Regions from separate parts of the Cutibacterium sp. LaCa_89 genome, predicted to be linked through region 2. Evidence: riboswitches for the same ligand, from Rfam matches in the RefSeq annotation. Region 2 holds a riboswitch; each other region holds the start of a gene.

Region 1 (7,510 bases), 850 kb from region 2:
GGTGTCACGCGGCCCGGCCCCTGGTTGGGGGGACGAGCTCAGCGAGGTCGACGAGGCGGTGCAGTGGATCAACGCCCACCTCGCGACGGTGAAATCTCAGTGATCAGACGGTTCGTGGACCTGGGTCTCGTCGAGGTCCAGGCCCGCGACGTCTCCGACAACGGTGATGGCCGGCGGCTTGATGCCCGCTTCGACCATGTCCTCGGCAGCCTTCTCCAGGGTCGTCGTCAGGGATCGCTGGGTGAACAGTGAGGCGTCCGCGACGACGGCGACGGGGGTGTCACCGGCAAGTCCACCTTCCATGAGGCGTGCAGCGATGTCACCGATGTGCGCCACGCCCATGAGGATGACGAGAGTGGTGCCAGTCTTGGCGATCTGTGCCCAGTCGAGTTCGGACCGGGTGTCGCCGGGGGCGACGTGCCCCGAGACGACGGTGAATCCCTGGACCAGGTGACGGTGGGTCAGTGGGACTCCCATGAGCTCGGGGCCGGCCACGCAGGAGGTGACTCCGGGAATGACGCGCACCGGGACGCCGGCTGCGGCGCAGGCCTGCCACTCCTCGCCACCACGTCCGAAGACGAAGGAGTCGCCACCCTTGAGGCGCACCACCTTGCGCCCGGCCCTGGCATGCTCGATGAGCAGCTCGTTGGTTCGCTCCTGCGGGACGTAGGGCCCGCGCGGCACCTTGCCGACCGGGATCTTCTCGGCGTCCGGATTCTCGTCCATGACGACGACCGGAGCGAGACGGTCGTGGAGGATGACGTCGGCCTGACGCACTGCCTCCAGCCCTGCAACGGTCAGCAGCCCGGGATCACCGGGGCCACCTCCGACGAGGGTGACAGTGCCGGGAACGAGTTCTGGGGAGTAGGACATCAGTTTTCCTTGGGTTGGTGTGCTGTCAGATCGGAGATAGCTCGGGCGAGCTCAGCATGTGTCTTCGTGTCACGGACGGCGAGTCTGATCCAGCTGGGACCGAGACCGGGGAAGGTCTCCCCGCGCCTCACGGCAAACCCGCGATCAGCCAGAGGAAGACGCACCGATTCGCCGCTGATTGACGAGGTGTCGACGAGCACGAAGGGAGCCTCGGAATCGACGATGGTCAGACCGAGTTCTCGAAGGCGTCCGACGAGGTCGGCGCGGGCCGCGGGAATCTCGTCACGCAGCTGGTTGCGGAACCGAGACGCTTCCTCGGAGGTGCAGGAGACCATGGCCGCGACGGCCGGGGTGGACACCGACCATGGGGTCTGGTGAGCCGCCAGACGTGAGAGGAGTCGCGGATCCCCGACGACGTATCCGGCACGGATTCCGGCCAGGCCGTAGGTCTTCGTCAGGGAACGCAGCACCAGCAGGTCGTCCATGTCGTTGCCGATGAGGGACTGGGACTCGTCAGTGGCGTCCATGAAGGCTTCGTCGACGACGAGGATCCGACCAGGGCGGCGCAGGGTCAGCAGGTCGGACGCCGGGTGCAGCCGACCGGTGGGGTTCGTGGGGTTACCGACGATGACGAGGTCGGCATCCTCCGGGACGAGGGCCAGATCCAGTGCGAACCCGTCGGAGGCATTGAGGATGACTCGGTCGACGTCAATCCCGGCTGATCTCAGAGCTGCCTCCGGCTCGGTGAACTGAGGATGGATGACCGCAGCGTGGTGCGGCTGCGTGGTCGCAATGAGGGGGAAGGCCTCGGCTGCTCCGGAGGTGGGCAGAACCATGTCGGTTCCCACACCGTGCATGGTGGCCAGGGCGTCCCGGGCCGGGGCGGCGTCAGGGTAACGCGCCCAGTCGTGCTCGGTGGAGGTGATTGCGTCGCGAAGCCACTGCGGTGGCTCGAGGACGCGGACGTTGACGGCCAGGTCGACTAGACCGTCGGCAATGTCGCTGTCCCCGTGGTGATTGAGGTCAGGCTCGCCCTCCTGGGCCCCTCTCCCCTCGTGGAACCTCGCCACCTCACGGGCAAACCACGCCGCCTGGGAGGGGTGACCGGCCCAGTGCAGGTGCAGGTAGGAGGCCTGAACGGTGGGACGCCCCAGAGAAGCAGGGTCTCCCAGAGCTCCCTCGGCACGATCGGTGCCGTCGGGCATGGCGATGTGCCAAGCCGGGTCGACGTCAGCCAATGGCGTCGTCGTGGTGCGGTGGAATTCGTGGCCGACGACGCTGATAGAGTTGCGGGTGGCGACCCGGTACCCCATCGTCAGCCTCGTCGCCATCGCCGCGTCCATCGGAAGGACGCCGGCCATGTCGCGCCCGTCGAGGTGACGGCAGAGGTAGAGAAGCCCGGCGCACTCCGCGACGATCGGCATCCCGGCCTCGGCATGGGCGCGGACATCTGCCGCGAGCTCGGTGTTGTCCTCCAAATCCGTGGCGTGCATCTCCGGGAATCCACCGCCCAGGTACAGGCCCTGGATGCCGTCCGGAAGACGTCGATCGGTGAGGGGATCGACGTCGACGACCGGGAACCCGGCCGCCCGCAACATCTCGGTGGTCTCGGGGTAACGGAAGGTGAAGGCTCGCCCCGCGAAGATTCCGACCACCGGCGGCTCGTCGAAGGAATGGCCTTGCCAGCCAGCTGATTGCAGAGCGGCTCGCGGATCCCAAGGCTCGACGTCGAGGTCGGGTGCGGAATCGGCCAGGTCCATAACGGCGTCGAGATCGACGTGTTCGGCGATGAGGTCACCCAGGCCGGCGACCTTGGAGGCGGAGTGCTCCCACTCCCCCGCCGGGACCAGGCCCAGGTGGCGAGACGGCACGAAGATCGACTCGGTGCGCGGAATCCGCCCCAGCACCGGGATGCCGAGTCGGTCGAGTCCGCGCACGACCTCGGCACCATGACGAGGAGAGGCGACCCGGTTGAGGATCACACCGGCGATCGTGACATTCGGATCAAACGTCGCCAGACCTGCCACCACTGCGGCGTGGGTGAGGGACGCATGAGCGGTGTCGACGACCACGACCACCGGGGTCTGGGTCGAGGTGGCGATCTCGGCGCTGGACCCGCGTCCGGTCCCGAGCTGGCCGTCGAAGAGGCCCATCACTCCCTCGATGACCGCAATGTCCGCCGCATCGGGGGTGACGAAACCATGGGCCAGCAGCGGGGCCATGAGCTCGTCACCACACATGACGGAGTCCAGGTTGCGGCCCGGACGACCACTGGCCATCGAGTGGTAACCGGGATCGATGTAATCCGGCCCGACCTTGAACGGCGCCACCGTCCGGCCGGTGGCACGCAGGGCTGCCATGAGACCTGTCGCGACGGTCGTCTTACCGCCTCCCGACGCCGGGGCGGCGATGAGGATTCGTGGAATGCGCATCACCATTCGATTCCCGCCTGACCACGCTGACCGGCGTCGAAGGGGTGCTTGACCTTGGTCATCTCGGTGACGAGGTCTGCGGCCTCGACGAGGGCTGCCGGGGCGCGACGGCCAGTGATGACGACGTGCTGGGTGCCGGGGCGGTTGACCAGTGTGTCGACGACCTCGTCGACATCGAGCCATCCCCAGTCCAGCGGGTAGGTGAACTCGTCAAGAAGGTAGAAATCAAGCGCCTCGCTGGCCAGGAGTTCCGACACGTGTCGCCACCCCTCGCGGGCAGCGGCCTCGGGGTCATCGGCGGCATCGAAGGAGCGTGCCCAGGACCATCCAGTCCCCATGACCTCCCATGTGACGGGACCGCCGGCACCGGTCTCCTCGTGGAGTTTCCCGAGAGCTTGCAGGGCGTCCTGCTCGCCGACATGCCATCGTCCGGACTTCACGAACTGGAAGACGCCGACTTTCCACCCTTGGTTCCAGGCGCGCAGGGCGGTACCCATCGCCGCTGTCGTCTTGCCCTTGCCCTCGCCGGTGTTCACAGCAAGAACTGGCCGTAATCGTCGCTGTCTGGTGGACAGCCCGTCGTCTGGTGTGGCGCCACTGCGCGCGTGCGGCATGAACGACCTCCTTGCGGGTCCGCGCCCGTCGGGTCACGGGATTTCCGTGACCTGACCCGCAGGATCGACCTGGCTCGCGCTGAGGCGCTCACAGTGGCGGGACCGCTCCGGATTCACACCGGATTCCTCCCCGAGGGCCATCGTCGATTGTGTCACACGGGTCGGGTTGTCCTCACCCGGCACTGCCCTAAGCTTCCCTCATGACCCATGATCCTGACGCCACCCTCCTCGGACGCACGCCTGGCCTCGACGAGACGCACTTCGCCCATGACGGCCTCATCACCAAACATCCGGTGAGGGCCGTCGCTCTGGCAGCGTTGCGACCCATGCCGGGCCAGCTGCTGTGGGACCTCGGCACCGGCGCCGGGTCGATCGGTGTCGAGTGGTGTCGCACCGATCCGACCTGCCGAGCCATCGGGGTGGAGCGCAAGGCAGAACGGGCCGCCAATGCCCGCACGAATGCCGCAGAACTCACTCTGCCCGGCCAGTTCGAGGTCATCGACGCCGACCTCGCCAAGGGGCTGCCGGAGGGACTGCCCGACCCGGATGCCATCTTCATCGGCGGCGGTGCGACGGAAACCCTCGTCACCCAGTGTCGACCACGTCTGCCCATCGGGGGACGGCTCGTCGTCCATGGGGTGACGATGGAGGCCGAGATGCTCGTGGAGTCCTTGCACCGGGATCTGGGCGGTGACCTCATGAGGTTCGGCGTCGAGACCGCCGACAGCATCGGCCGGCTGCGGGGCTGGAAACCGGCCCGCACCGTCGTGGCGTGGACCTGGCAGCACACTGAGTGACGACGAGCCACCCAGTGTGCACAGTTGTCTGATCCTGGACTCAGCTGATCTGGGAGGCCAGCAGGCAGGCAGCCCAGGTCTGCTCGGCAGCGAAACGCACATGGTGTGGCACTGCCGAAACCGACAGCGCTGACCTGTTCATGATGACCATCGAACCGCCGCACTGTGGCCGCCCCATCAAGAGTGCCTTGTGCCGCTGATGTCACAACGATGACGTCAACACGGACTGCTCGGCGCCAGGTGTGACAGGATCGCGACGACCTCGCTCATCGTTCGGGGACGCTCATCCATCCCAAGACGCCGGACCAGTTCGAGGGGCCAAGGCAGGTGTAGATGGGCCCTCTCCACCATGGTCACATTTGCGAGTAACTCGTCGATCGGCCCCTGCTGCACTCCCCCGTCGACAACGATGAGCGCCTCGTCAGCCCAGGCCAGGGCCAGGTCGACGTCATGGGTAGCCATCGCCACGGTCGTACCGTGGTCGCGCAGACGGTCCAAAGCCTCCAGCATCTTGGTGACGCCGACCGGGTCGAGTCCGGCGGTGGGCTCGTCAAGGAGAAGCAGATCCGGGCGCATGGCGACGGCACCGGCGACAGCAATCCTCTTGCGTTCGCCGTAGGACAGCTGGTGCGTGGCACGCTCGGCAAGATGGCTGGCCCCGAGTAGCTGCAGGGCCTCGGCGACGCGGTCGCGCACCTCCGCCACGTCCAGCCCCATGTTCATCGGGCCGAAGGAGACGTCCTGGCTCACGTCAGCGCTGAAGAGTTGGTCGTCGGGGTCCTGAAGGACGAGCTGAACCGCCCGACGGTGCTCACGAAGCTGGGTGCGCCCGTGACCGAGCACGGTGTCACCTCTCTTGACCTTGCCCTTGACGGGCTTGAGGGAGCCCGACAAGCAACGCATCAGCGTCGTCTTGCCCGATCCGTTTGCTCCCAGAATCGCCACCCGAACTCCAGCGCGGAAGGACACGTTGACGTCGGTGAGCACCATGGGCCGGCCAGGGTGAGTGGCGTACAGGTGCTCGGTCGACAACAGGGCTTCGTCACTCATCTGAAAATCCTTCCGGTCGTCGACCAGCTGATCGCCCAGACTGCGGCGATGACGATGACGACGATGATCTTGAACCGCGCTGATCCGACGCGTTTGACGGGCAGGGTCACCAGTGCGGACTCGAATCCGCGGTTGACCAGGCCGTCGTTGAGGCGGTTGGCCCTCGTCCAGGCTCGAATTCCGACCGATCCGAGCAGCGCTGCGGTGTTGCTCATGCGCCGGTTAAGCCCGCCAAATTTCCCTTCCGGGGCGTCGCCGAGGCGGGCGTGCTGAGCTTCACCGGCCGTCACGACGGTGTCGAGCAGCACGAAGATGAGCCGGTAGGTCAGGGAGGCGATCTCGAGCAACGGGTCAGGGATGTGGAACTTCCGCAACCACGTGAGCAGATCGACCATGGGGGTGGTGACGGCCAGCACCATGAGGGTGAGGGTGCCGCAGACGCCATGTTCAATCAGTGACATCGCCTGGGCGGTGGTGACCGGCCCGATGCTGAACACCCCGGCATGCCACCAGACTGTCCCGATGGGGGACGACCCAAGGCTGATGAGGACCGAGATCCCGCCGACCACCAGGAAGACGATCGGGGCGGCCATGGCTTGCCACAGCACTCGCCCCCGGATGCGCGCCGGGCCGAGGATGACGATGACGCTGATGATCCCGGCGAGTAGCGCCCCGGGCCAGATGCCGGAGCCGACCACCGGGCTCACCCACGACGATGACTCCATCGACGGGGTACACAGAGCGGTCAGGAGCAAGGATGCTGATAGGGCGACCTTCTCACCAACCGGACGACGCCGCCAGGGGGAATCCCAGGCGGCGTCGTCGAGAGAGGTGATTGTCATGACTTGGCAGTCGCAGTGGCTTCCGACGAGGTGACGGCGGCCTCGGGCACGTCGTCGACACTGTGCAGGTCAGAGGCGTGCTCGGCCTCCTCACGACCCTTCTTCTTGCCGGACATGCGGCCCAACGCGTACCCGGCAATGCCGGCACCCAGGGCAGCCTGCATGGCGAACAGACCGGACTCGACCTCACCCGAGTTCGGCTCGAAGATCGGCTTGATCCACTCCTTGGCGCCAGCCTCCTCAGCCGCGGTGGCAGCTGCGTCGTCAGTTCCGCCGAAGCCCTCCTCCTCGTCTCCGGACACCTTCTTGGCGCCGAGGACCATGCTCAGCACGAACAGGGCGATCAACAGGACGACGATAACCGGAGTCACCCACTTGCTGTTGCCGGTCAGGGAACGATCGGCACGGGTCGGGACTGCAGTGTTCTCAGGCATTTGCCACCTCCGGGGTACGAGCGAGGACGCCGAGCTGCTGAAGCTGCGGGGCGGCGACCTTGGCAAGGAAACGGAACAGCAGGATTCCGATGAAGCCCTCAGCGATGGCCAGCGGAATCTGGGTCACGGCGAAGATGCCGAGGAACTTGCCAACAGCCCCCCAGAAGCCACCGGTGGGATCCGGGAAGGCAAAGGCGAGCTGGAAGCTGGTCACGACGTAGGTGACGAAGTCGGCGAAGACCATACAGAGGAAGACTGCCAACGCGTCGGGCCCGTGGAGTTTCTTGGTGAGCTTGTAGAAGGCGTAACCGGCCCACGGTCCGGCAATGCCCATCGAGAAGGTATTGGCCCCCAGTGTGGACATGCCACCGTGAGCCAGCAGCAAGGCCTGGAAGATCAACACGATCATCCCCAGGAACGCCATGACCGGTGGTCTGAAGAGGGCTGCCCCGACGCCGGTTCCCGTGG
Region 2 (7,510 bases):
CGACGCCTCGTCGAAACCCTCGCCCAACAGGGCAAGCTCAAGGTCATTTGTGGCACCGACACCCTCGGGGTCGGCATCAACGTGCCGATCCGCACCGTCATGTTCACCTCCCTGACGAAGTTCGACGGTCGACGCACCCGAGTCCTGAAGTCCCGTGAGTTCCACCAGATCGCCGGTCGCGCGGGTCGGGCCGGATTCGACACCGTCGGCTACGTCGTCGCCCAAGCACCCGAGCACGTCATCGCCAACGAGAAGGCTCTTGCCAAGGCCGGAGACGACCCCAAGAAGCGTCGCAAGGTGCAGCGTCACAAGCCACCGGAGGGGTTCGTCAACTACTCCGAGGAAACCTTCACCAAACTCATCGAGTCCACCCCGGAGACCCTCCACGCCCGGATGAGGATCACCGAGGCGATGCTGCTCAACCTGCTGCAGCGTGACGAGGACACCGCTCGGGCGGTCCAGCACCTCGTCGACTCCTCCACCCCGGCCGTCGCCGAGCGGCGTCGCCTCTACCGTCGCGCCGTGCAGATCGGGCTGTCCCTGCTGCGCTCCGAGGTCGTCCACCGTCTCGACGAGCCCACCCCCGGTGGCCGCAAATTCGCGATGAACGAGGCCCTGCAGGATGACTTCGCCCTCAACCAGCCGCTGTCGGCTTTCGCCAGCGAGGCCGTCGCGACCCTCGACCCGGAGTCCCCTACTCACGCCCTCGACGTCGTCAGCGTCATCGAGGCCACCCTCGACAATCCGATGAGCGTCCTCATAGCCCAGCAGCATGCCGCGCGTGGCGAGGCCATCGCACGCATGAAGGAGGACGGCTACGACTACGAGGATCGGATGGCCGCCGTCGAGGAGATCGAGTGGCCACGCCCGCTCGAGGAGACCCTCGACGCCTTGTTCGAGATCTTCGCCCCAAGCCACCCGTGGATTCCCTCCGACGCCCTGCAGCCCAAGTCGGTCGTGCGCGACATGTACGAACGCGCCATGACCTTCGGCGAGTTCTGCGCCCATTACAAGGTGCAACGCAGCGAGGGTCTGGTGCTGCGCTATCTGACCGACGCCTACCGTGCGCTGCGTCAGACAGTCCCCGAGTCCGAGCGGACCGAGGAACTTGCCGACGTCATCTCCTGGCTGGGCGAGGTCGTCCGCTCCACCGACTCCTCCCTCATCGACGAGTGGGAGGAACTCACCCATCCCGTCGATGAGGAATCCGAAGAGGTCCGTCCGGTACGGACCTTCACCTCCAACCAGCGGGCCTTCACCGTCATGGTGCGCAATGCCTTGTTCCGCAAGGTGATCCTGGCCGCAGACGACGACTTCGAGGCCCTGGGAGCCCTCGAGCCCGACAGTTCTGCCATGACGACCAATGCCTGGGAGGACACCCTGGGCGACTACTGGGGCGAGCACGACGAGATCAACGACGGCCCGGACGCCCGCGCCCCCGGTCTGTTCATGATCGAGAAGGAGTCGGGACGCCGCGACGCCCGGATCTGGTTGGTTCGTCAGATCATCGACGACCCTGCCGGCAACCACGACTGGTCGATCACCGCGACCGTCGACCTCGACGAGTGTGACGAGGCCGAGGACCTGGTACTTCGGACAAGGGCCTTCAGCCGGCTGGACTGACGGATTCCCACTCCACCACTCGCCCCTCGCGCAGGGTCGCAGGGACGTCGATGATCCGCTGGTTTCCGCTTCCCCGCCATGGCAGGGTGAGGGTGCGTCGTGCCAGCTGGAAAGGTCCGTCGACCAGGACGTCCACCTGGTCCAGCATCTCGGCCAGCTCTGGGTTGTGACGGGCCTGACGCAGCAGGGCATCCATGGTGAATCCGGACCATGCCCAGACGTCCCACCCCATTTCGTGGGCAGCACGGGACAACGTCGCGCAATCTCCAGGTTGACGACTCGCCTCACCGCCCGAGAGCGTCAATCCGGACGCCAACACCGACGACCTCATCTCGGTGATGATCTCCTCGACGTCGATCTCCTGGCCACCGCAGGGATCCCAGGTACCAGGGTTCTGGCATCCGGGACACTTCAGCGGGCATCCCTGCGCGAAGACCGTAAAGCGGATGCCGGGACCATCGACGATCGACTCCGGCTCGATCCCGGCAACCCTCATCCTCGCTCCGGTCTCATCCGTGCTTGACGCGGTCGCGGACCTCGGCCCGCTTGGCGTCGTTGAATCTGTCCAGCCCACCGACGAGGTAGCCGGTGATGCGGCGAATCCGGTCGAAGGACCCGGAATCCTCGTGACGGCCGCACTTGGGACACTCGTCGTCGATGATCCCGGTGTAGCCGCACTGAGGATCCCGGTCGACCGGATGGTTGATGGACCCGTACCCGATGCCGCTGGCAGCCATGTACCGCACGAGGGCCTCGAAGGCGTCGACGTTGCGTGCCGGATCGCCCGACAGTTCGACGTACGAGATGTGACCGCCGTTGGTGAAGGCGTGATAAGGAGCCTCAATGCGGATCTTGTCCGCAGCACCGATGTGGTACCAGACCGGCACGTGGAAGCTGTTGGTGTAGTACTCCCGGTCGGTGACTCCCGGGATCGACCCGTAACGCTGACGGTCCATCCGCACGAATCGTCCCGACAGTCCCTCGGCTGGGGTGGCCAGGGCCGAGAAGTTCAACCCGGTGCGCTCGGCGGCCTCGTCCATCCTCTCTCGCAGGTGACCGACGATCCGCAAGCCGAGCTGCTGGGCCTCCTCCGACTCACCGTGGTGGACACCGACCAAGGCCGTCAAAGTCTCGGCCAGCCCGATGAACCCCACCGACAGGGTCCCGTGCTCGAGCACCTCGGCGACGGCATCGTCAGGCCCCAAGTTCTCCGAGCCGATCCAGACCCCCTGCCCCATGAGGAAGGGGAAGTTTCGCACCAGCTTGTGGGACTGGATCTTGAGCCGGTCGAGCAACTGGTCGATGACGAGGTCGATCATCCGGTCGAAGGAGGTGAAGAAAACATCGACGTCGTGGTTGGCCTCGATCGCCAGCCTCGGCAGGTTGATCGAGGTGAAGGACAGGTTCCCGCGTCCCCAGGTCTGGGCCTGCGAGGGGTCATGGACGTTCGACATCACCCGGGTGCGGCAGCCCATGTAGGCGATCTCGGTCTCGGGATGGCCGGGCACGTAGTACTCGGCGTTGAACGGGGCATCCTGGAAGGAGAAGTTCGGGAAGAGGCGCTTGGCACTCACACGACAGGCCAGCCGGAACAGGTCGTGGTTGGGGTCGTCGTCGTCGAGATTGACACCCTTCTGCACCCGGAAGATCTGGATCGGGAAGATCGCGGTCTCCCCGCCGCCCAGACCGGCTTCGGTGGCCTCCAGCAGGCAATGCATCACCATCCGCGCCTCCGGGCTGGTGTCGGTGCCGTAATTGATCGACGAGAACGGGGTCTGCGCCCCGGCTCGCGAATTCATGGTGTTGAGGTTGGCGATGAGGGCCTCCATCGCCTGGTAGGTCTGACGACGCGTCTCCTCGACAGCCTGGCGACGGACTCTGTCGGCGACCCGGTCGGTGTCGTCAATGAGCCCGGCGAACAGTTCCGCCAGCTGCTCCTTCTCACGGGCCAGCGCGGCGGCATCCGGCTCCAGCACCCACCCGGAGGCCGCCTCGCGCACCTCGTCGAGATGCTCCTCGTCACCACCGAGAACCTCGAAAGTCCTCGTCAGACCGATTTGGGCGGCCTTGACGAAGGTCTTGGCGACCCCCGGCGCCATGTCTCGGTCAAAGTTCGGCACCGCCTGGCCACCGTGTTGGTCATTCTGGTTGGACTGGATCGCGATGCAGGCCAGGGCCGCGTACGACCCGATCGATTGCGGGGTTCGCAGCACGCCGTGGCCGGTGGAGAAGCCGTGCTCGAAGAGATCGGTGAGGTTGATCTGGCAACAGGTGGTCGTCAGGGTGAAGAAGTCGAGGTCGTGGATGTGGATGTCCCCGTCACGATGGGCGGCGGCATGGGTGGGGTCGAGCACCTCGAGCAGGTTGAACTGCTTGGCCGACTCGGTTCCGTAGCGCAGCATCGACCCCATTGCGGAGTTGCCGTCGACGTTGGCGTTCTCCCGCTTAGCGTCAGCCTCCTCGGCGGAGGCGAAGGTGATCTCGCGCAGGGTGCGCATGAGGGCGGACTGCTGGTCGCGGGCGACGGTACGACGCTGACGGTAGAGGATGTAGGCCTTGGCGACGTCGTCATGTCCCTGATCCATGAGGGCCTTCTCGACGAGGTCCTGGATGGCCTCGACGTCAGGGGTGTCCTCACCCATCTCGCTCAGTCGGGAGAGCACCTCGAGGGCGACCTCGGAGGCCAGGAGTTCGGGGGCGTCGATGCCACAGGCGACGAAGGCCTTGCGGACGGCCTCGACGATCTTCGTCGAGTCGAATCCGATGACCCGTCCGTCCCTCTTGCGGATGGATGCTGGTACTGCTCGCTGCTGGCTGATGGACACCGAATGAAGGGTGGTCGACATGCTCTCTCCTCGAAGCAGCGCACGGGTGGAGCAGGTTCGCCCCGGGTCGTCCCGCGCGCCCGTAGTCGTACCGGGTCGCCGACCCGGGCGCTGGCAGGTCTTCGGACTTCAGGGCGTTTCGCCGTCAGACGAGTTCCTACCGAGCGACGCTTCCCAACCGGATGGCCAGTGCGTATGTCGCCGTCGTTCCCTGTCACCGCTGCGGGGCAGTTCCGGTTTCCCACCGGATTCCCTCTTTCCTCCCATCGCCACCAGATGTGGATACAACCCCTACATCTGGTGTCTGGCGATGAGAACCAGCACAAGATGAAGGGTATACGCATCTCATCACATCTGCACACTCACCCCTTCACCTCGTCATCAGGGGTGGGCTTCCCCGCGTTCGGAACCGGTCGTGACACCCCTTCGGATCGCGCATCAGGCTGGCATCATGGACACACGCCAAGGGAAAGGACACAACCCATGGAGATCACCAGCACGTCCATCAAGGAAGGCCAGCCGATCGCCCTGGCCTACGCCCACGCCGATGCGGGCGGCAAGAACGTCAGCCCGCAGTTGAGCTGGACACCCGGCCCGGAGGGCACCAAGTCCTACGCGATCACCATCTACGATCCCGACGCCCCCACTGGTTCCGGCTTCTGGCACTGGATCCTCGCCGACATCGCGGCCGACGTCACCTCCCTCGACGAAGGCGGCCCGCTGCCCTCCGGCGTGCGCGAGTGGACCAACGACTACCAGGAGGACGGCTACTCCGGCGCCTGCCCGCCGCCCGGACCGGCCCACCGCTACATCCACACCGTCCATGCCATGCCGAGCGAGCATCTCGACATTCCTGACGACGCCGCCAACGTCCAGGTCCGCTTCGCCATCCACACCAGCGAGCTGGACTCCGCGTCGATCACCGGAACCTTCCAGCAGTCCTGACGATGACCAGGGCTGCCAACCGACCTCGTGGCAGCAAACACGAACAGGCGCCGTCGACCACGTGTCGGCGGTGCCTGCTTGACTGGCGTCGTGAAGCTTCGGCAGACATTGCTCACTCTCCTCGTCGCCGTCGGTCTGGTATCGATGCCGCTTTCCGCCAGTGCCGAGTCAGCAACCCCCACCCCGACGACCACCAGCACCAGCTACGCCAGCGGATCCGCGGACTCTCCCAAACCTGCCGCACCCATCACCCCCGGAGCAGGAATGGGCTGGGGCTCAGACCCGGTGTCCTCAGAACACGCATCCCAGATGGAGTGTGCCTCCGTGATGTTCGTCGGCGTTCGCGGCTCCGGGGAAACCCCTCCCTATGGCGAGACCATCACGTCGATCCGTGACGCTGTGGCCCAGAAGTGGAAGGGCAAGGGAACTGTCCGTCAGGTCTACCTGGACTACCCTGCGGCTGACCCTCACACCCTGCAACAGGCATCGATGAGCAGTCTCCTCTTCGACGCAACCATGCCGTCGACGGAGTACTTCGACTCTGCGGCTCTGGGAGCCAAGAAACTCACCGCCCTCCTCAACGCCGAGAAGAAGCAGTGCCCCAAGGAGTGGGTCATCCTCGCCGGTTTTTCCCAAGGCTCCCAGGCCATCACCCAGGCCCTCGCCCAGACCGACACCCCTCAGCGCCTGGCAGGTGCCATCCTGGCCGGGAACCCAGACCACTACCCAGGGCAGAACGTCCAGGAACTCAGTGGAGATGCCGACCGGTCAGCCATGGGAATGGCTGCCATCCTCTACTACTTGCGAGAGCGCGCACATGCGACCCCCGGGGCCAACCGTGACGCCCAGATGCGGGCCATCATCAAGGCCACCCTCAGTCTGAGTCAGGAATCCCTTGATCAGAAATCTCTGGACGCTGACATGGTCAAGGCCGGGGCGGCGATCCCTCCCGAGGCCTACCCGGAAACCTATTCAGTGTGCTTGAAGGGTGATCCGGTCTGCGACACCGCGCCAGCCCTGACGCGCATCCTCACCCTGCAGTCAACCTGGCAGGACGAGCTCAACCAAGGCCGTCCCGTCCACATGGGGTACACCCGAAGCGTCCTGGAGGCTTCCCTGAATCGCATTGCCCAGCGCGCGAATGCCGTGGGAGCCGCCGAGGCCAAGGGTGTTCCCATCCCCCATGGACAGACGGTGACGGTCGCGACTCGCGAATGGGGCCCGTTGCAGATCGCAGTTGCGGTCGGTGCCGGAGTGCTCGGTCTGGCACTGGGCTGGTTCCTGGGACGAGCCGGACGACGTCGTCAGCGTCATCACCGCTGGCACTGAGACCTCACAGCTCGAAGAACCACTGCCCAGTAGTCAGCACGCCGATGACGTCGGCCAGCAGAAGGCCTCCAAACGCAGCGAGCATCGCTGAGATACCGCGATGAAGCGCGACGGCGTGGTCCTCACGGATGCTCGTCACCACTCGGGTGACGCGGTCAGGCCCACCGATGAGGTAGGCGATGACGAGGACGATGAGCAGGCTGTGACTGCAGACAACCCAGATGAGGGACTCGGCGACGGCCCAGCTGACATGCGGAAGGTGCGCGGCATGGACGAGCATCGCCCAAAATGCCGGGTCGATGAGCGAGGACAAGCCCACCAGGAGTCCGCTGACGGCCAGAGCCCCGGGCGCCGTCGAACGCGGTGCAGCTGAGGTGTCCTCGTCCAGTTCCTTCGTCGCCGCCCCGGGACGCAGTCGCCATGCCGCCCAACCCAGGAAGGCCACGCCAAGGATCGCCACCAACCACACCCAGACCAGGTGCGGAACATGTAGTCCATGAATTCCCAGCCGGGCGAGCAAGGCTCCCAGACCGAGCACTCCAGCAACCCCGAAGATGGCGGAGGTTCCCACCGAGGTGAGCAACACCATGACGACGCCGCGACGTCTGACGCCCAGACCGAGGGCTGCCAACAGCACGAAGGACCCCAGGGGGTCGAAACCGGCGATGCCCAAGGCGAAGGCCGCGGCGAGGAAGGACAGCACGGGGCAAGGCTACTCGGTACGCAGGCGACGCCCCGGCGGCCCCGTCATGACGCAGCGGGACAGTCTCGATTTCACTTCGATTCCC
Region 3 (7,510 bases), 840 kb from region 2:
CGTGCTGCGTGGCACGCCGGGAGGCGTGCTGGAAGCGGGACAGTACGCCACCGGACGACGTCACCTCGCGGAAGCCGCATGGGCCGCCTACGACGAGCTCTCCGCCGCCCACGACATGGTCATCTGCGAGGGTGCGGGCTCCCCGGCCGAGATCAACCTGCGTGCCGGTGACTACACGAACATGGGACTGGCAAGGGAGAAGAGCCTGCCGGTGGTGCTCGTCGGGGACATTGACCGCGGCGGGGTGCTCGCCAGCCTCTTCGGCACCTGGGCGCTGCTCGACGACGCGGACCGTTCCCTGCTGGCCGGGTACGTCATCAACAAATTCCGCGGTGATGAGTCCGTTCTCGCTCCTGGTCTGGAAGAGATCACTCGTCGCACCGGAATGCCGAGTTTTGGGGTGCTGCCCTGGGTCCCCGAGGTGTGGCTCGACGGTGAGGATGCGTTGGAGGTGGGACGCTGGCGTCACGACGGGAACTCCGTTTCCACCGACGATCTGCGGGTTGCCGTCGTCCGGCTGCCGAGAATCTCCAACGCCACCGATGTCGACGCCATGGCCGCCGAGGCCGGGGTCGACGTCCAGGTGACGACCAACCCCAACACCTGCGAACTGGCCGACGTGCTCGTCCTGCCCGGATCGCGGTCCACCGTGCGTGATCTGGAGTGGCTGAGGTCCACCGGAATCGCTGAGGTCGTGGCCCGCCGTGCCCGTCAAGGTCGCACTGTGCTGGGCATTTGTGGCGGCTACCAGATGCTCACCCGCCTCATCCTCGACCCCGAGGGTCAGGAATCGCCGACCGAGCGAACCGAGGGACTCGGGCTACTGCCGGTCGAGGTGACCTTCGGTGCCGACAAGACCCTGGCCATCCCGAGCGGATCCTGGCGGGGGATCGAGGTCGGCGGCTACGAGATCCATCACGGCCGAATGGATGTCGACCTGTCGGCGGGGGAGCCCTTCCTCGACGGAGTCCGCGTCGGAAGTGTCTGGGGGACGATGTGGCATGGTGCCTTCGAATGTGACGATTTCCGGCGCGCCTGGCTGGCCGAGGCTGCCGAGCATGCCGGATCGGCGTGGCACCCGGTGGAGGGTGCCATCGGGTATGGGCAGCGCCGCGAGCAGATGATCGACGTGCTGGCCGACGCCGTTGAGGAGCATCTCGGTCTTGACCGTCTGTTCTCCCTGGCAGGCGGGAGCTGACCCCGGCCGTGTCGTGGTGTGGTGCCACGATGTGGGAGGATCGATACAACGACCGATCTCGAGGAAGCCGGTGTGAGTCCGGCGCGGTCCCGCCACTGTGACCATCGCCGCGGTGATGGCAGCCAGACACTCGAACGGTTCGTTGCGCACGTCATCGGGCGAGGACACCTGAGGAGGCCGTCATGAGCTATGCCCCTGTACATCCTGACCACAAGTCGGGACGAACCCTCATCGGGGTCGGAGTGGGGCCGGGTGACCCAGAGCTGGTCACCCTGAGAACCGTGCGCATCCTGCGCGAGGCTGATGTCATCCTCGTGCCCTACACCGAGGCCACCACCGACGGTCCCGGACGTGCCGAGACCATCATCACTGCCGTCGCCCCGGAGATCGTCGAGCGCATCAAGCGCATCCCCTTCTCCATGCGGGAGAGGTCTGGTGTCGGCGAGAAGCGCAGGGCCTCCTGGCAGGTATCCGCCGATGCGGCGATCACGGCCTTCGACGAAGGGGCTCGCACTGTCGCCCTGGCCACCGTCGGCGATCCGACGGTCTTCTCCACCTTCACCTACCTGCGCGCCAATGTCGAGGAGAGACTCCCCGACGTCAGCGTCGAGCTGAGCCCAGGTGTCACCGCCATGCAGGCCCTGTCGGCGGCGTCCGGGCGCCCGCTGGTGGAGGGCAAGGAGGTCCTGGCCCTCGTCCCGGCCACCGTCGGGATGGAAAAACTTTGCCAGGTCCTCGACCTCGTCGACTCAGTGGCGATTTACAAGGGGGGACGCAAACTCCCAGACGTTGTCGAGCAGCTGCGGCAGCGGGATCGTCAGGCTGTCATCGGCACCGACGTCACGCTGGAGTCCGAGCAGATCGTCACCCTCGGTGAGGTCGCTGATACTCAGGCTCTGCCGTACTTCTCGACCGTCCTCACCACTCCAGAGCGCACCATCACGGGAGGAAAACTGTGAACGAACCTCAAGCTGCACGACCCACTCAGCACGCCTCTGAGAGGGTCTTGGAGGATCTGGACCACAACGCCATCGAGCCGCCTCCGGTACCGTGGCGGGAGATCCCCGAGGGAGCAGGCAGGGTCGTTTTCGTCGGTGCCGGACCGGGCGCTCCGGACCTGGTGAGCCTGCGCGGAGCCCGTGTCATCGAGACCGCTGACATCATCATCTGGGCCTCCAGCCTCGTTCACCCCGACATGGTGGCCCGTCACAAGGCGGGAGCCGAGCTCATTGACTCCGCCTCCATCCCGCTGGAGGACCTCGAGCCTCTCTACACCCGCGCCCGTGACGAGGGGCTGGTGGTGGCGAGGGTCCACACCGGTGACCCGTCCATCTATGGCGCCACCGCCGAGCAGCGCGACCTGTGTCGTCGCATCGGTATCGACTTCGAGACCATCCCGGGCATCTCGGCCTTCTCGGCCGCTGCCGCCCGGATGGACGTCGAGATCACCGTCCCAGAGGTATCCCAGTCACTCGTCCTCACCCGACTGGAGGGCGGGCGGACCCCCATGCCCGACGGGGAGACCGTCGCCTCCTTCGCCCGTCACGGTGCGACAATGGCGATCTACCTTTCCGCGGCCCGTAACAAGGCTCTTCAGGATGCCCTGCTGGAGGGAGGCTACCTGCCCGAGACTCCCTGCATCATCGGGTACGCGGTCAGCTGGCCCGAGGAAATCATGTTCCGCTGCGACCTGGCCCACCTCTCGGAGACGATGCGCAACCACAAGCTGTGGAAGCACGCCGTCGTCCTCGTCGGACCGGCCCTGGCAGAGGGCCCGATCAAGACTCGCAGCCACCTCTACCACCCCGGTTTCCGTCACGAATACCGCGGAGCTGACGCCCAGGCCCGCGCTGACCTCAAGGCCCACGGCACTCGCGGCGTCTACGACCAGAACCCCACGAACTCCGACACGAAGGACAATTCATGATTCGCGTCCACGGATATCTCGGTACCATTTCCGACTCCTTGCGCCAGGAGGTCGCCGATGCTGACCTCGTCGTCGGAGGTCAGCGTCACCTTGACGCCCTCAACGTTCCCGACGAGAAGCGTCAGAAGCTCGGCCTCATCGGCCCTGCCGTCGAGCGAGTTCAGTCCCTGCCCGACGACGCCAACGTCGTTGTCATCGCCTCCGGTGACCCGCTCTTCTTCGGTGTGGTGCGACGTATCCGCCAGGCCGGTCTCAAGGTCGAGGTCGTGACGGCCCCGACCTCCTTGCAGGCTGCTTTCGCCGCCGTGGCCTTGCCCTGGGACGACGCCCAGTTCGTCTCCTCACACTCCAAGGACATCGAGACCGCCATCCGGCTTGCCAAGATCCATCCCAAGGTGGGCGTGCTGACAGCCCCCAACCGAGGCCTGGCGGAATTGGTCGACGGGCTCGCGGGTCGCGGCAAGACCTTCGTCCTCGCTGAGAAGATCGGTGAGGAGGGCCAGCGGGTGCGTGTCCTCGACGAGGAAGCAGCCAGGGCCGTCATTGCTGACGCGGACATCCTCAGCCCCAACGTCGTGCTGGTCCTCGAGCATCATCCGGACTCCCCGGCGGCCCTGGGCATCAACCCGGAGCTGGCCGGTGACGTCAACGTCAATGCTCCCGAGGCCCCCCAGCCCGGCGTCGACACCAACCCGGACGGCTCGGACCGTGACCCGATCATCGGACAGATCATCAATTCCGACGCCGCGGCGGCCCACGCCGAGGCCATCGACCACGTGCTCAAGCGCGAGACCAAGAAGTACGTCGGACCGTCCCGCACCGGGCTGGCGGCGGCCTGGGGCGAGTGCGACCTCATCGTCTCCCACCTGGCCCTGGGTGCCACGACGCGCATCATCGCCCCGCTGCTGGAGTCCAAGAAGACCGACCCGGGTGTGGTCGTCGTCGACGAGGCCGGCCGTTTCGCCATCCCATTGGTGGGTGGCCACGTCGGTGGGGCCAACGAGCTCTCCCGCACCATCGCCGAGGCTCTCGGCGGCACCGCCGTCGTGTCCACCGCCACCGACTCCCTCGGTGTCCCGGCCCTCGATCAGCTCGGTTGGGCCTACGAGGGTGACGTCGCCGGGGTGACCGGATCGATCATCGCCGGACGCCCGGTGCTGGTCATCCGCGAACAGCCCTGGCCGCTGCCCCCACTGCCCAAGAACGTCACCGAGGATGCTGAATCCCCGGTCGCCCGAATCATCGTCTCCGAGCGGGTCGCAGAGCGAATTCGGACTGACCATGGTGACGACCTGCCCACCGTCGTCCTGCACCCGAACTGCCTGGTCGTCGGGATGGGATGTAACAAGGGCACCGAGGTCGAACCGCTGCGAGAGCTTCTCGAGAAGACCCTCGCTGACAACGGTCTGGCTCTTGGATCGGTCACTCGTCTGGTCTCCCACGAGGTCAAGGCCGGTGAGCTCGGTCTCGTGAAGCTGGCGAATCAGCTCGGCGTCGATTACCGCACCGAGTCCGCGGAGGAGCTGGCCGCCCAGGATGTCCCGACTCCCTCCGACGTCGTCGCACGCGAGGTCGGCACACCGAGTGTCAGCGAGGCTGCCGTGCTGTGCCAGGGAGCCGAGCTGCTGGTCCACAAGACCAAGACTCCCGAGGCCACCTGCGCCGTCGGTCGCATCCCGGCTCGTGGTCACCTCTCGGTCGTCGGCCTCGGGCCCGGCTCGCGAGATCTTCTCACCCCGCGCGCCGTCGATGCCATCCGCAATGCCACCTTCATAGCGGGTTATGCCCCCTACGTCCGTCAGATCCGCGACCTGGTGCGTCCGGGTGCCACAATCCTGGCCACCAAGATGGGCACCGAGGAGGAGCGCACCCAGGCGGCCATTGACGCGACCCGCGACGGTCGCAACGTGGCTTTCGTGTGCGGCGGCGACCCGGCCATCTATGCCATGGCCTCCCCGACCCTGGAGATGGGCACCGATGGCATCGACGTCGAGATCGTTCCCGGTGTCACCGCCGAGCTCGCCATCTCGGCGATCCTCGGTGCTCCGCTGGGCCATGATCACGCCACGATCAGTCTCTCGGACCTGCACACCGACTGGGATCTCATCCTCAAGAGGGTGAGAGCGGCTGCCGAGGGGGATCTCGTCACCACCTTCTACAACCCGCGTTCACGTACCCGAACCCATCAGCTCCCCGACGCCCTGGCGATCATGGCTGAGCACCGTCCGCCGTCCACCCCGGTGGCGATCGTCTCCCATGCCGAGCGTCGTCAGCAGGAGGTGATCATGTCCACCCTCGAGGAGTTCAAGCCCGAATGGGTCGGCATGACGACCCTTGTCGTCGTGGGTTCGACGACGACCAAGTACGTGAGCTCCGGAGACGGACGACGCCTCATGGTCACCCCACGTGACTACCACTGGATGGACGGCCACGTCACCGGTGAGGCTCGCAAGAACTACACGCACAAGGACCTGCCCAAGGCTGACGAGAAGACCTACCTGTCCAAGCCGCCGGTCCACTCGACCCGCATGTCCGGGTCCGAGAAGAACGCCGAGACGAAGGAGTCGAAATGACCGATCCACTCGCCAGTGGGACCCCGCTGGTCATCGCAGCACATGGCACCCGTGACGAGTCCGGCGTGGCCGAGTGTCGCGCCCTGGCCGAGCGCATCGCCGGCAAACTGCCCGGCATCCCGGTCGAGCTGGGGTTCGTCGAGCTCGCCGAGCCCAGCATCCCGGACGCCGTCCGTGCCGCCGTCGCCCAGACACCGGAGGTTCCCGAGGGCGCTGACGGTGACGAGGACCCGGCAGCCGCCGTCGTCGTTCCGTTGATGTTCAACACCGGCGGTCACGTCCGGGAGGACATTCCAGAGGCCATCGACGAGGGCCGTGGGGACGCACGCGTCATGTATTCCGCCCCATTGCTGCCGGACGTGCGGATGCGCAAGGCCCTCAACCGTCGTCTCGCCGAGACCCTCGCTGCCGGTGAGGGACGCGAGGAGTGGCGTTCCCGCGACACGGCCGTGGTGTTGGTGGGACGCGGAGCTCTCGTGCCCGATGCCAACGCTTCCCACTACACCCTGACGAGGATGTTCTGGGAGGAGAACGACCTTGACCGGGTTGAACCGGCCTTCATCCAGGTGACCCGTCCGTCGGTTCCCGAGGCCCTCTCCGCCCTGGCTGCCCAGGGTGCCGATCAGATCGTCGTGCAGGGCAATTTCCTCTTCCCGGGGCTGCTGCACGTGTGGATGACCGAGCAGGTGGAGGCCTGGCAGGCCAGCCATCCCGGCGTCGAGATCCGCATCGCCCCGGTCATCGGTGACTGTGACGAGGTCGCTGACGTCGTCGTCGATCGCTACCGAGAACCCCTTGACGAGGTGGGCCTGGGGGAGGGAGCCCCGGTTTACATGACGGGTCTGCGTCTGCAGGGCCGCAAGGTTCTGGTCGTCGGTGCCGGGCACGTTGCCGAACGCCGCGTCGTGAGGCTGCTCGAGGCCGGGGCCGAGGTCCACGTCGTCGCCCCGAACTCCGGTATCCAGCTCACGCGGATGTCCCGCAAGGGATTGGTGGACCTGGAGCGTCGCGCCTTCCAGGTCGAGGATCTTGACGGCGTCTGGTTCGTCCAGGCCCTCACCAACGATCCCGAGGTGAACGCCTTGGTGGCCGAGGAGGCCGATAAGCGCGGCGTCTTCTGTGTGCGTGGTGACAAGGGACGCAAGGGCAGTGCCTTCACCCCGGCCACCGAGAGGGCTGGTGGCATGACGGTCAGCGTCGTCGGCGACCGTACCCCGCGTCGCTCCGCCAAGCTGCGTGACGAGGTGCTGCGAGCCTTGCAGGGCTGAATCTGTCGAGGAGGGATTCCCCGACGATGACGGTTCAGGGCTTTCCTGCCTATCATCGTCGGGTGATCTCCCATGACCTACATGCCCTGGGCTTCGACGCCTCCGATCTCGACGTCCTCGTCAATTCCGCGGCTGAGGCTGGTGCTGTCGGGGTGGAGGACGTCGGAGGGTTCGACCTGCTGGCTGCTTACACCGATCCGTCCGGGGCGCGGCTGGCGCTCATGAAGCAGAAGGATCGCGACGAGATCGAGACGATGGCCTCCCTCGTCGCCCCGACGACTCACCCCGCCGATCTGGTGCGGTTCAGCTCGACGGTGGCACTGGTCGACATCTACTCCCACGCCAACTTGGCATCCATGCTCACCGGGGAGTCGGTGCTCAAGCTGCCCGCCGCCAACCGCAAGCACCTGGCGCGCTTCCTGGCCAATGTTGACGACCCGGTTGAGATACCGCTGTGCCCCGAACCCGGTGACGACACCCCACGCTTCATCGAGCATCTGAGGGTGGGCGCCGTCGCCAATCAGATGCTGCGGGTTTTCGAGTC
Region 4 (7,510 bases), 750 kb from region 2:
GGTGGCGTCAATGGTTTTGACGAGGTCGAGCAGGGCGAACTGATGGCCGATGTCGAGGTGATTGGTGGGCTCGTCGAGCAGCAGATGGCCGGCCTGCTGGGCGATGGCTCGGGCGACGAGAACCCTCTGACGTTCCCCGCCGGACAACTGGGTGACGAGTCGATCCGCGAGACCTGTCAGGTCCGTTCTCGTCAGGGCATTGTCGACGATGTCACGATCGGTCGCATCCCCGTATCCCATGAGCGATCGGTGGGGGAGTCGTCCCAGGGAGACGGTGTCGCGAACCGTCAGCGGCAGGGCTTGATCGGGAATCTGAGAGACGACGGCGACCTCGCGCGCAATCTCGCGGCGATTCATGGCTGAGAGATCATGGTCGCTGACGGTGACTCGTCCGGAGGCAATCGCGACGTTGCGGTACAGCGCAGACAACAAGGTTGACTTTCCTGCGCCATTGGGGCCGACGACCCCGATGGTCACGCCCTGATCCGCTGAAAGATCGACGCCGTCGAGGACAACCCGCTGTCCTCGGTGAATGACTAAGTCGGAAGCGGTGATCATGCCATCGCCTCCCGTCGCACCAACACGAGGAGGAACGGCGCGCCGAGCAGACCCGTGATGACTCCGATGGGCAGTTCGGCTGGGCTGAACACGGTGCGTGAGAAGGTGTCGGCCCACATCAGGAAGATGGCTCCGGCTATCGCTGAGGAGACCACCAACCGACGGTGGCCATGACCGATGAAGGATCGCATGAGGTGGGGGATGACCAGTCCGACGAAACCGATGCCGCCGGAGATAGCCACCGCCGTGGCCACCCCAGCCGATACGGGGACGAGAAGCAGCACACGGATGACGGTCGGGTCGATCCCGACCGCGGTGGCCGTGGAATCCCCAGACGCCAACGCGTCGAGCCATGGGGCACATGCCCACAGCAGTACAGTCAGAACGATCGCGACGACAACGTTCGTCCATCCCTGCCCCCAGCTGGCTCGAGACAGGTCACCGAGGGTCCAGAACATCACCGCGCGTGCAGTCTCGGCCGAGTCGGAGGAGAAGATGATGAAATTGGTGACGGCTTGAAAGATGAATCCCACCGCGAGACCGGCGAGGACGAGACGCAGCGTCGACGAGTTCCGGCCGCCGCCCATGAACAGCACGATCGCGGTCGACAGCAGCGCTCCCAGGAAGGCCATGCCGGCTACTGCGAATGATGAGGTGACGCCGACGATGATGATCGCCGCGGCAGCTCCCGAGGAGGCTCCCGCGCTCACACCAAGTACGTAGGGCTCAGCGAGGGGGTTGCGAACCACGGCTTGGAGGGCGACTCCGGCGACACCGAGGGTCGCGCCGACGCCGAGCCCGGTGACGATGCGAGGCATGCGGTTCTGCCAGACGATCGCGTCGGTAATGGAGTCCCAGGTCACGTGAATGGGAATGCCACAATGGTCGGCGAGTACCCCCAAGACCTGACCGATGGGTACCGGTGCGGCACCAAAGGCAATCGAGAGTACCGGCGTGAGCACGAGGAGAGTCACGAGTAGGAAGAAGTGAGCCGGGGTACGGCGGTGAAGGAGTCGAGCCAAGGGAAAGCCGTCCTCGTCAGGGCCGAATCGCGCGGCCGTCGGTCAGATACGGTCCAGGAGGTTTTCGGACTTGGCCTCAACCGAACGGGCGCCTTCCCGGTTTCCCAGTGGCTTGTCTGCCCGTTCGTCCGCCTTACCGCTGCGCGTCAGCCCCCGATTCACACGGGGTTCCCTACGCCGGACGCAATCATCTTAGCAGTGCCTCACAACTGGAATTCGGTTACCCTCACATCCCAGCGTTGTCCTGTCTCCAGTACCTCATGAAGACGATGTGGCGACGGTCGATGCCATACCCATCGGCGAGGGCCCGACGTCAGTGACGCACCATGGAGGGCTTCTCGCGAGTCAGCCGTCATCGACCCCCACGGTGTCGATCGGGATGACGATGGGCGTCCCGACATCCGGGGCATGGATGATGTGCGTGTGCACGCCAAAGACTTCTCGCATGACGTCGGCGGTGATGACCTCGGTCGGGGTTCCGTTCGCTCGAATCTCCCCGTCACGCATGGCCACTAACCAGTCGCAGTAGCGCGCCGCCATGTTGATGTCATGGAGCACCATGACGATCGTCACCCCGTCACGGCGGTTGAGGTCACGCAACAAGCTGAGAACGTCGATCTGATGGGCCAGATCAAGGTAGGTCGTCGGTTCGTCGAGGAAGAGCACGTCGGTGTTCTGGGCCAAGGCCATGGCGATCCACACTCGCTGGCGCTGACCTCCGGACAGCTCGTCAACCGGTCGTCGGGCCAGCTCGACGATTCCAGTGCGTTCCAGCGCCGACGCCACCGCCTGCTCATCGGCGGTGGTCCATCGTCCGAAAATTCCTTGGTGAGGAGCGCGTCCGCGCGCCACCAGATCTGCGACGGTGATCGTCGTCGGAGCTGTCGGGGACTGCGGCAACAACCCGACGACACGGGCGAGTTGCCGGGTCGGCACAGTGGGGAGCTCCTGACCGTCCAGGACGACCTGACCGCTGCTGGGGCGGATCAACCGTGTCATCGCCCGTAACAGGGTGGATTTGCCACAACCGTTCGGGCCAATGATTGCCCCGATCCTTCCGGTCGGGATGCTGAGGTCGAGGTGGTCCAGGACGGCGCGGTCTCCGTACCCAACCGATACCGCGTCGGCCTTCAGATGATGACTGGTTCTCACGCACTCTCCTTTCGAGACTGACGAGCCATGACGATGAGCAGGTACACCCCGCCCAGAATCCCGGTGACCAGCCCCACCGGATAGGTGTGTGACATGAGGTTGGCGCCGACGAAGTCGCACACCAGTACCAGGACCGATCCAGTGAGCGCGGAGGCCATGAGTGGGGCATCTCCTGGGCCACACAGTCGAAATGCAATCGGTCCGCACATCAGCGACACGAAGGCGATCGGTCCTGCAACGGCAGTGGCGCAGGCCAGCACGATGACCCCGACGATCATGAGCAGAGCACGAGTCCGCTCCACGTGTACCCCCAGCCCGGTGGCCAGGTCATCCCCCACGTCCATGGTCCCGAGGTGGCGAGAGTTGGCCAGCAGCACCGGTAGGCCGATGACAAGGACGACGGCGAGAGTGGCGGATTGGTCAGCGGAAGCCACGGCAAGGTTGCCCGCGAGCCAACGAGCAGCCCCAGCCGCATCATTGGGATCGGCGCGGACCATCAGCCACATCGTCCCTGCGGTCGCCATAGCCCCCGTCGCAATGCCCATGAGGATGAGCCGCTCGCCACCTGATGTGTCGTGGCGCGCAAGCCCGACGACGATGCCGGCCGTTACGATCGCTCCCGCGACGGCCAGACACGTCAGCTGCAGGCCGGACCATCCGAGCACGATGATTCCAGCTACCGCGGCAGTGTTGGCCCCGGCCGTGATCCCGATGACGTCAGGGCTTGCCAACGTGTTGCGCAGCAGGGCCTGGAACAATGCTCCGACAAGGCCAAATGCAGCGCCACAGAGAAGTCCGGCAATGGTGCGTGGGAGACGGAGGTCACCGATGATAAAGGATGCCGGGCCGACCTGCCCGCGGAGAGCGTCGACGACTTGTGACGGCGAGTACATCTGCTCGCCAAGGCACAGGCTGGCAATGAAAGCGGCGACAGTTGCCACCGACAAGATGGTCACGACCAGACCACGACGCAGGCGGCGGTGCCGTCGCCCTTGCCGCACGAGAGCAAACGCGCTCATCGTTGTCTCACCTCCCGGCAACGGATCAGGGCGATGAACACCGGAGCTCCGGTGATTGCGGTGACGATTCCCACCGCGACGTCGGCAGGCCGAGTGATGACGCGTCCCAGGACGTCGGACGCCAGCACCAGAACGGGTCCGCAGATGGCACACCATGCCAGCACCCGCCGATTGTCCGGGCCGACGACGGCCCGCACGGCGTGAGGGGCGATGAGCCCCACGAACCCGATGGGACCCGTCAGCGCTGTGGTTCCAGCTGCCAGCAGGACGGCGGCCACCGATGACGTCACCCGGACGACAGCCACTCGCGTCCCCAGGCCCGCTGCCAGGTCTTCTCCCAACGCGAGGGTGTTCAGGCCTGGGGCGCTGATGGCAGCCAGCACCACTCCGACGAGGAGCAGAGGAGACACCGTCGCGATCTGTCCCAGATTGGGTCCGCTGAGGGATCCTGCCTGCCAGGTTCGGAAGGATTGCAGCAGGTTCGGGTGAGGTAACAACACCATCTGAATGAAACCGGTGAGGACGGCGGTGACGATGGCTCCGGCCAGTGCCAGTCGGACGGGAGCTGGCCGGCTGCGGTATCCGGCTCCGATGAGCCAGACCAGGGCGGCAGCTGCGGCAGCCCCGGCAACGGCCAGCCAGACGTACTGGATTGGTGCCGTCAGGCCCAGGTGGGCGATACCGACGAGGACAGCGAGAGCGGCCCCGGAGTTGATGCCGAGAATTCCTGGATCGGCCAGGGGATTGCGGGTCAGCGCCTGCATGAGGACGCCGGAGAGTGCGAGGGCGGCTCCGGACACCAGGCCGAGGACCGTGCGTGGAACGCGTGAGCGGATGACCTCGGCGACAAAGGGGTCAGCGGACGGCTGTCTCAGGGTCGTCCACAGATCATGGAGCGGGATGGATCGTGAACCCACCATCACCGAGGCCGCGCACAGACAGGCGAGCAGGACGGTGACGACGAGCAGGGTCCATCCCCTCCGTGGTGTCACGCCTTCGCCTTCGTGGCCGCTTCGGCCAGTCGCTCGACGAGCGGTCCCACCTGACCGGGGATGGACAAGGCACTGGCAGACATCGATGCCGCGAGCGGGGAGTTGTCCTCGAGAACGGCCACTGCTCCCTTGCGCACAGCGGTGATCTTCGAGAGCAACGGGTGCTTGGCGAGCAGACCGGGAAGGGTTTTGGGATCTCCGTAGCAGACGATGAGGTCGACGTCATTGAACATGTCGGCCTTCTCCGCCGAAGCCGTGGTGTAGAACTGCTTCGACTCCGCCGACAGCTTCTGGATTGATGACGGCGCCTTGAAGCCGAGGTCGGTGAGGTAGTCAGCACGAGAGTCGCCCTTGGTGTAAACCGAGATCTCCGAGAGCTTCTTGACGTCGAAATAGAACATTCCGGCGGTGAGTCCCTTGACGTCGGGGTGCGCAGCCAAGGCGTCAGCGATCGACTTCTCGCAGGACGTGATGACCTCTTCGGCCTTGTCGGTCTTTCCGACGACCTCGGCGATGGTGCGCAGGTGGGTACGCCAGTTGATGCTCCACGCCTTTTCGAGGTAGGGAAGGGTGGGGGCGATCTTGGAGAGCTTGTCGTACTGCTCCTTGGTCATCCCGGAGTTGAGGCCGCTGACGAGATCAGGTTGGGTCGCTGCGATGGCGGCGGCGTCGGTGTCGCTGGTCTCGTCGTAGAGCTTGGGCGCCTTGTCGCCGGTCGCATTGAGCTTGGCCAGGGCATCAGCCACCCATGTGTGCATCCCCTTTCCGGAGGGATCGCCATAAGTGGCTTTCGGCATGCCGACGGGAACCAGTCCGATGGCCAGGACGGCATCCTGACCAGCCCACCCAGTGGTGGCAATGCGGGTTGCAGGAGACTTCGCCACAGTCTCGCCCCAGGCATGCTTGATCCTCACCGGGAACCCCTTGGTGGCTGACGAGTGCTGGTTCGCGCCACTGGGCGAGGTGTCAGTGTCCTTGCTGCAACCGGCCAGAGCTGCGGCGGCACCGAGGCCGAGAGACGATGCGAGGATGGTGCGCCTCGATATGGGGGACGGGAACATGAATTCTCCTTGGTACCGTGACAATGCCTTGTTAGGTTAGTCAACCCTGAGAAGGAAAATCCAGCAACGTAAGGACCATGTGTCATTGGGCGTACAACCCCTTGCCAGCAGGAGGAAGACGGCAAAGCCCCGGGGCGTGTTGCCTCGGGGCTTCGAGATAACGGGTGGGTCGACTCAGCCGAAACGACCGGAGATGTAATCCTCGGTGGCCTTCTCCTTCGGGTTGGAGAAGATCTTGTCGGTGCGGTCGATCTCGACGAGGCGGCCAGGTTCTCCCTGGGCCTTGAGGTTGAAGAAGGCGGTCTGGTCGGAGACACGAGCGGCCTGCTGCATGTTGTGGGTCACGATGACCACGGTGAAGCGCTCCTTGAGCTCTCCGACAAGGTCCTCGATGGCCAGGGTCGAGATCGGGTCCAGGGCCGAGCAGGGCTCGTCCATGAGTAGAACCTCCGGCTCGACGGCGATGGCGCGGGCGATGCACAGACGCTGCTGCTGACCACCAGACAGGGAGGCACCGGAGCGCTCCAGGCGATCCTTGACCTCGTCCCACAGGTTGGCGCCGCGCAGTGACTTCTCGCAGGCCTCGTCGAGCAGCTTGTTGTCGCGTACGCCATTGAGCTTCAGACCGGCCACGACGTTGTCGCGAATTGACATCGCCGGGAACGGGTTCGCTCGCTGGAAAACCATGCCGATATTGCGTCGCACGGCCACCGGGTCGACGCCCTTGCCGTAGAGATCGACGCCGTCGAGCTCCACCTTGCCGGTGCAGTAGGCACCGGGGATGACCTCGTGCATGCGGTTGAGGGTCCGCAGCACCGTCGACTTGCCACAACCGGACGGGCCGATGAAAGCCGTCACGGTACGGGGCTCGACGGTCAGGTTCACCGACTCAACGGCGTGGAAGGAGCCGTAGTAGATGTTGAGGTCCTTGACCTCGATCCGCTTTGCCATATTCAGCTCTCTTTCGTGTCACTTGCCCATGCGACGCATGTAGCGGCGGGAGATGCCACGGGCAATGAGGTTGAGTCCCATGACGAGGATGATCAGGGTGATCGCAGCGCCCCAGACGACCGGGGTGTCCACGCCGCCCTGGGTGTAGGCGTTCGTGATGACGGTTGGCAGGGTTGCGAAGTTCGGGGTCGACGGGTTGAAGGTCAACTCAGTGTTGAACTGCAGCAACACGATGAGCGGTGCCGTCTCTCCCATGACTCGGGCCAGGCCGAGCACGACGCCGGTAAGAATGCCGGTCATCGAGGTCGGCAGAACGACCTTCATGATCGTCTTCCACTTGGAGACGCCCAGGGCGAAGGAGGCCTCGCGCAACGAGTCCGGCACCAGCTTGAGCATCTCCTCGGTGGATCGCAGCACCGTCGGCACCATGAGGATCATGAGGGCCAGGGAGGATGCCCAGGCCGACTGAGTTCCGCCGAGGGTGGTGACGACCATGGCGAAGATGAACAGGGCCGCGACGATGGACGGTACACCCGTCAGGACGTCGACGGCGAAGCTGACGACCTTGGCGATCTTGGTGCCCCGCGCGTACTCCACCAGGAAGATGGCGGTCAGCAGAGCGATCGGCACGGAGATGATCGAGGTGATGAGACCGATCTCGATGGTTCCGACGAGGGCGTGGATGGCCCCCTGCTCGACGAGGTCCCAGGCCGGGTCCATCGAGTGGGTCCACCAGGAGGCATGGAAGAGGGAGC

The links. Region 2 has a riboswitch for cobalamin ahead of ACP8LP_RS10910 (anaerobic ribonucleoside triphosphate reductase). Riboswitches for the same ligand answer to the same signal wherever they lie in the genome.
Region 1: it holds a riboswitch for cobalamin, as region 2 does, so the genes downstream of both, cobO (cob(I)yrinic acid a,c-diamide adenosyltransferase) here and ACP8LP_RS10910 (anaerobic ribonucleoside triphosphate reductase) in region 2, are expected to answer to the same signal.
Region 3: it holds a riboswitch for cobalamin, as region 2 does, so the genes downstream of both, cobI (precorrin-2 C(20)-methyltransferase) here and ACP8LP_RS10910 (anaerobic ribonucleoside triphosphate reductase) in region 2, are expected to answer to the same signal.
Region 4: it holds a riboswitch for cobalamin, as region 2 does, so the genes downstream of both, ACP8LP_RS01805 (FecCD family ABC transporter permease) here and ACP8LP_RS10910 (anaerobic ribonucleoside triphosphate reductase) in region 2, are expected to answer to the same signal.

The regions. Positions count from the first base shown of each region.
Region 1 covers NZ_CP190889.1:520,879-528,388, reverse strand. Annotated here, with positions in the region: gene ACP8LP_RS02360 (cobalt-precorrin-6A reductase) at 1-103, shown strand, start outside; gene cobA (uroporphyrinogen-III C-methyltransferase) at 97-873, opposite strand; gene cobBC (bifunctional hydrogenobyrinic acid a,c-diamide synthase/histidinol phosphate aminotransferase CobBC) at 873-3,305, opposite strand; gene cobO (cob(I)yrinic acid a,c-diamide adenosyltransferase) at 3,305-3,919, opposite strand; cobalamin riboswitch at 3,960-4,096, opposite strand; gene cbiT (precorrin-6Y C5,15-methyltransferase (decarboxylating) subunit CbiT) at 4,120-4,716, shown strand; gene ACP8LP_RS02335 (energy-coupling factor ABC transporter ATP-binding protein) at 4,933-5,766, opposite strand; gene cbiQ (cobalt ECF transporter T component CbiQ) at 5,763-6,608, opposite strand; gene ACP8LP_RS02325 (energy-coupling factor ABC transporter substrate-binding protein) at 6,605-7,042, opposite strand; gene ACP8LP_RS02320 (energy-coupling factor ABC transporter permease) at 7,035-7,510, opposite strand, start outside.
Region 2 covers NZ_CP190889.1:2,372,378-2,379,887, forward strand. Annotated here, with positions in the region: gene ACP8LP_RS10900 (DEAD/DEAH box helicase) at 1-1,623, shown strand, start outside; gene nrdG (anaerobic ribonucleoside-triphosphate reductase activating protein) at 1,607-2,119, opposite strand; gene ACP8LP_RS10910 (anaerobic ribonucleoside triphosphate reductase) at 2,133-4,469, opposite strand; cobalamin riboswitch at 4,545-4,737, opposite strand; gene ACP8LP_RS10915 (YbhB/YbcL family Raf kinase inhibitor-like protein) at 4,932-5,393, shown strand; gene ACP8LP_RS10920 (cutinase family protein) at 5,658-6,722, shown strand; gene ACP8LP_RS10925 (hypothetical protein) at 6,727-7,425, opposite strand.
Region 3 covers NZ_CP190889.1:504,787-512,296, forward strand. Annotated here, with positions in the region: gene ACP8LP_RS02260 (cobyric acid synthase) at 1-1,198, shown strand, start outside; cobalamin riboswitch at 1,215-1,442, shown strand; gene cobI (precorrin-2 C(20)-methyltransferase) at 1,429-2,157, shown strand; gene cobM (precorrin-4 C(11)-methyltransferase) at 2,154-3,125, shown strand; gene cobJ (precorrin-3B C(17)-methyltransferase) at 3,122-5,698, shown strand; gene ACP8LP_RS02280 (CbiX/SirB N-terminal domain-containing protein) at 5,695-6,966, shown strand; gene ACP8LP_RS02285 (hypothetical protein) at 7,029-7,510, shown strand, end outside.
Region 4 covers NZ_CP190889.1:415,328-422,837, forward strand. Annotated here, with positions in the region: gene ACP8LP_RS01800 (ABC transporter ATP-binding protein) at 1-558, opposite strand, end outside; gene ACP8LP_RS01805 (FecCD family ABC transporter permease) at 555-1,580, opposite strand; cobalamin riboswitch at 1,619-1,777, opposite strand; gene ACP8LP_RS01810 (ABC transporter ATP-binding protein) at 1,926-2,732, opposite strand; gene ACP8LP_RS01815 (FecCD family ABC transporter permease) at 2,729-3,751, opposite strand; gene ACP8LP_RS01820 (FecCD family ABC transporter permease) at 3,748-4,743, opposite strand; gene ACP8LP_RS01825 (ABC transporter substrate-binding protein) at 4,740-5,804, opposite strand; gene pstB (phosphate ABC transporter ATP-binding protein PstB) at 5,979-6,755, opposite strand; gene pstA (phosphate ABC transporter permease PstA) at 6,774-7,510, opposite strand, start outside.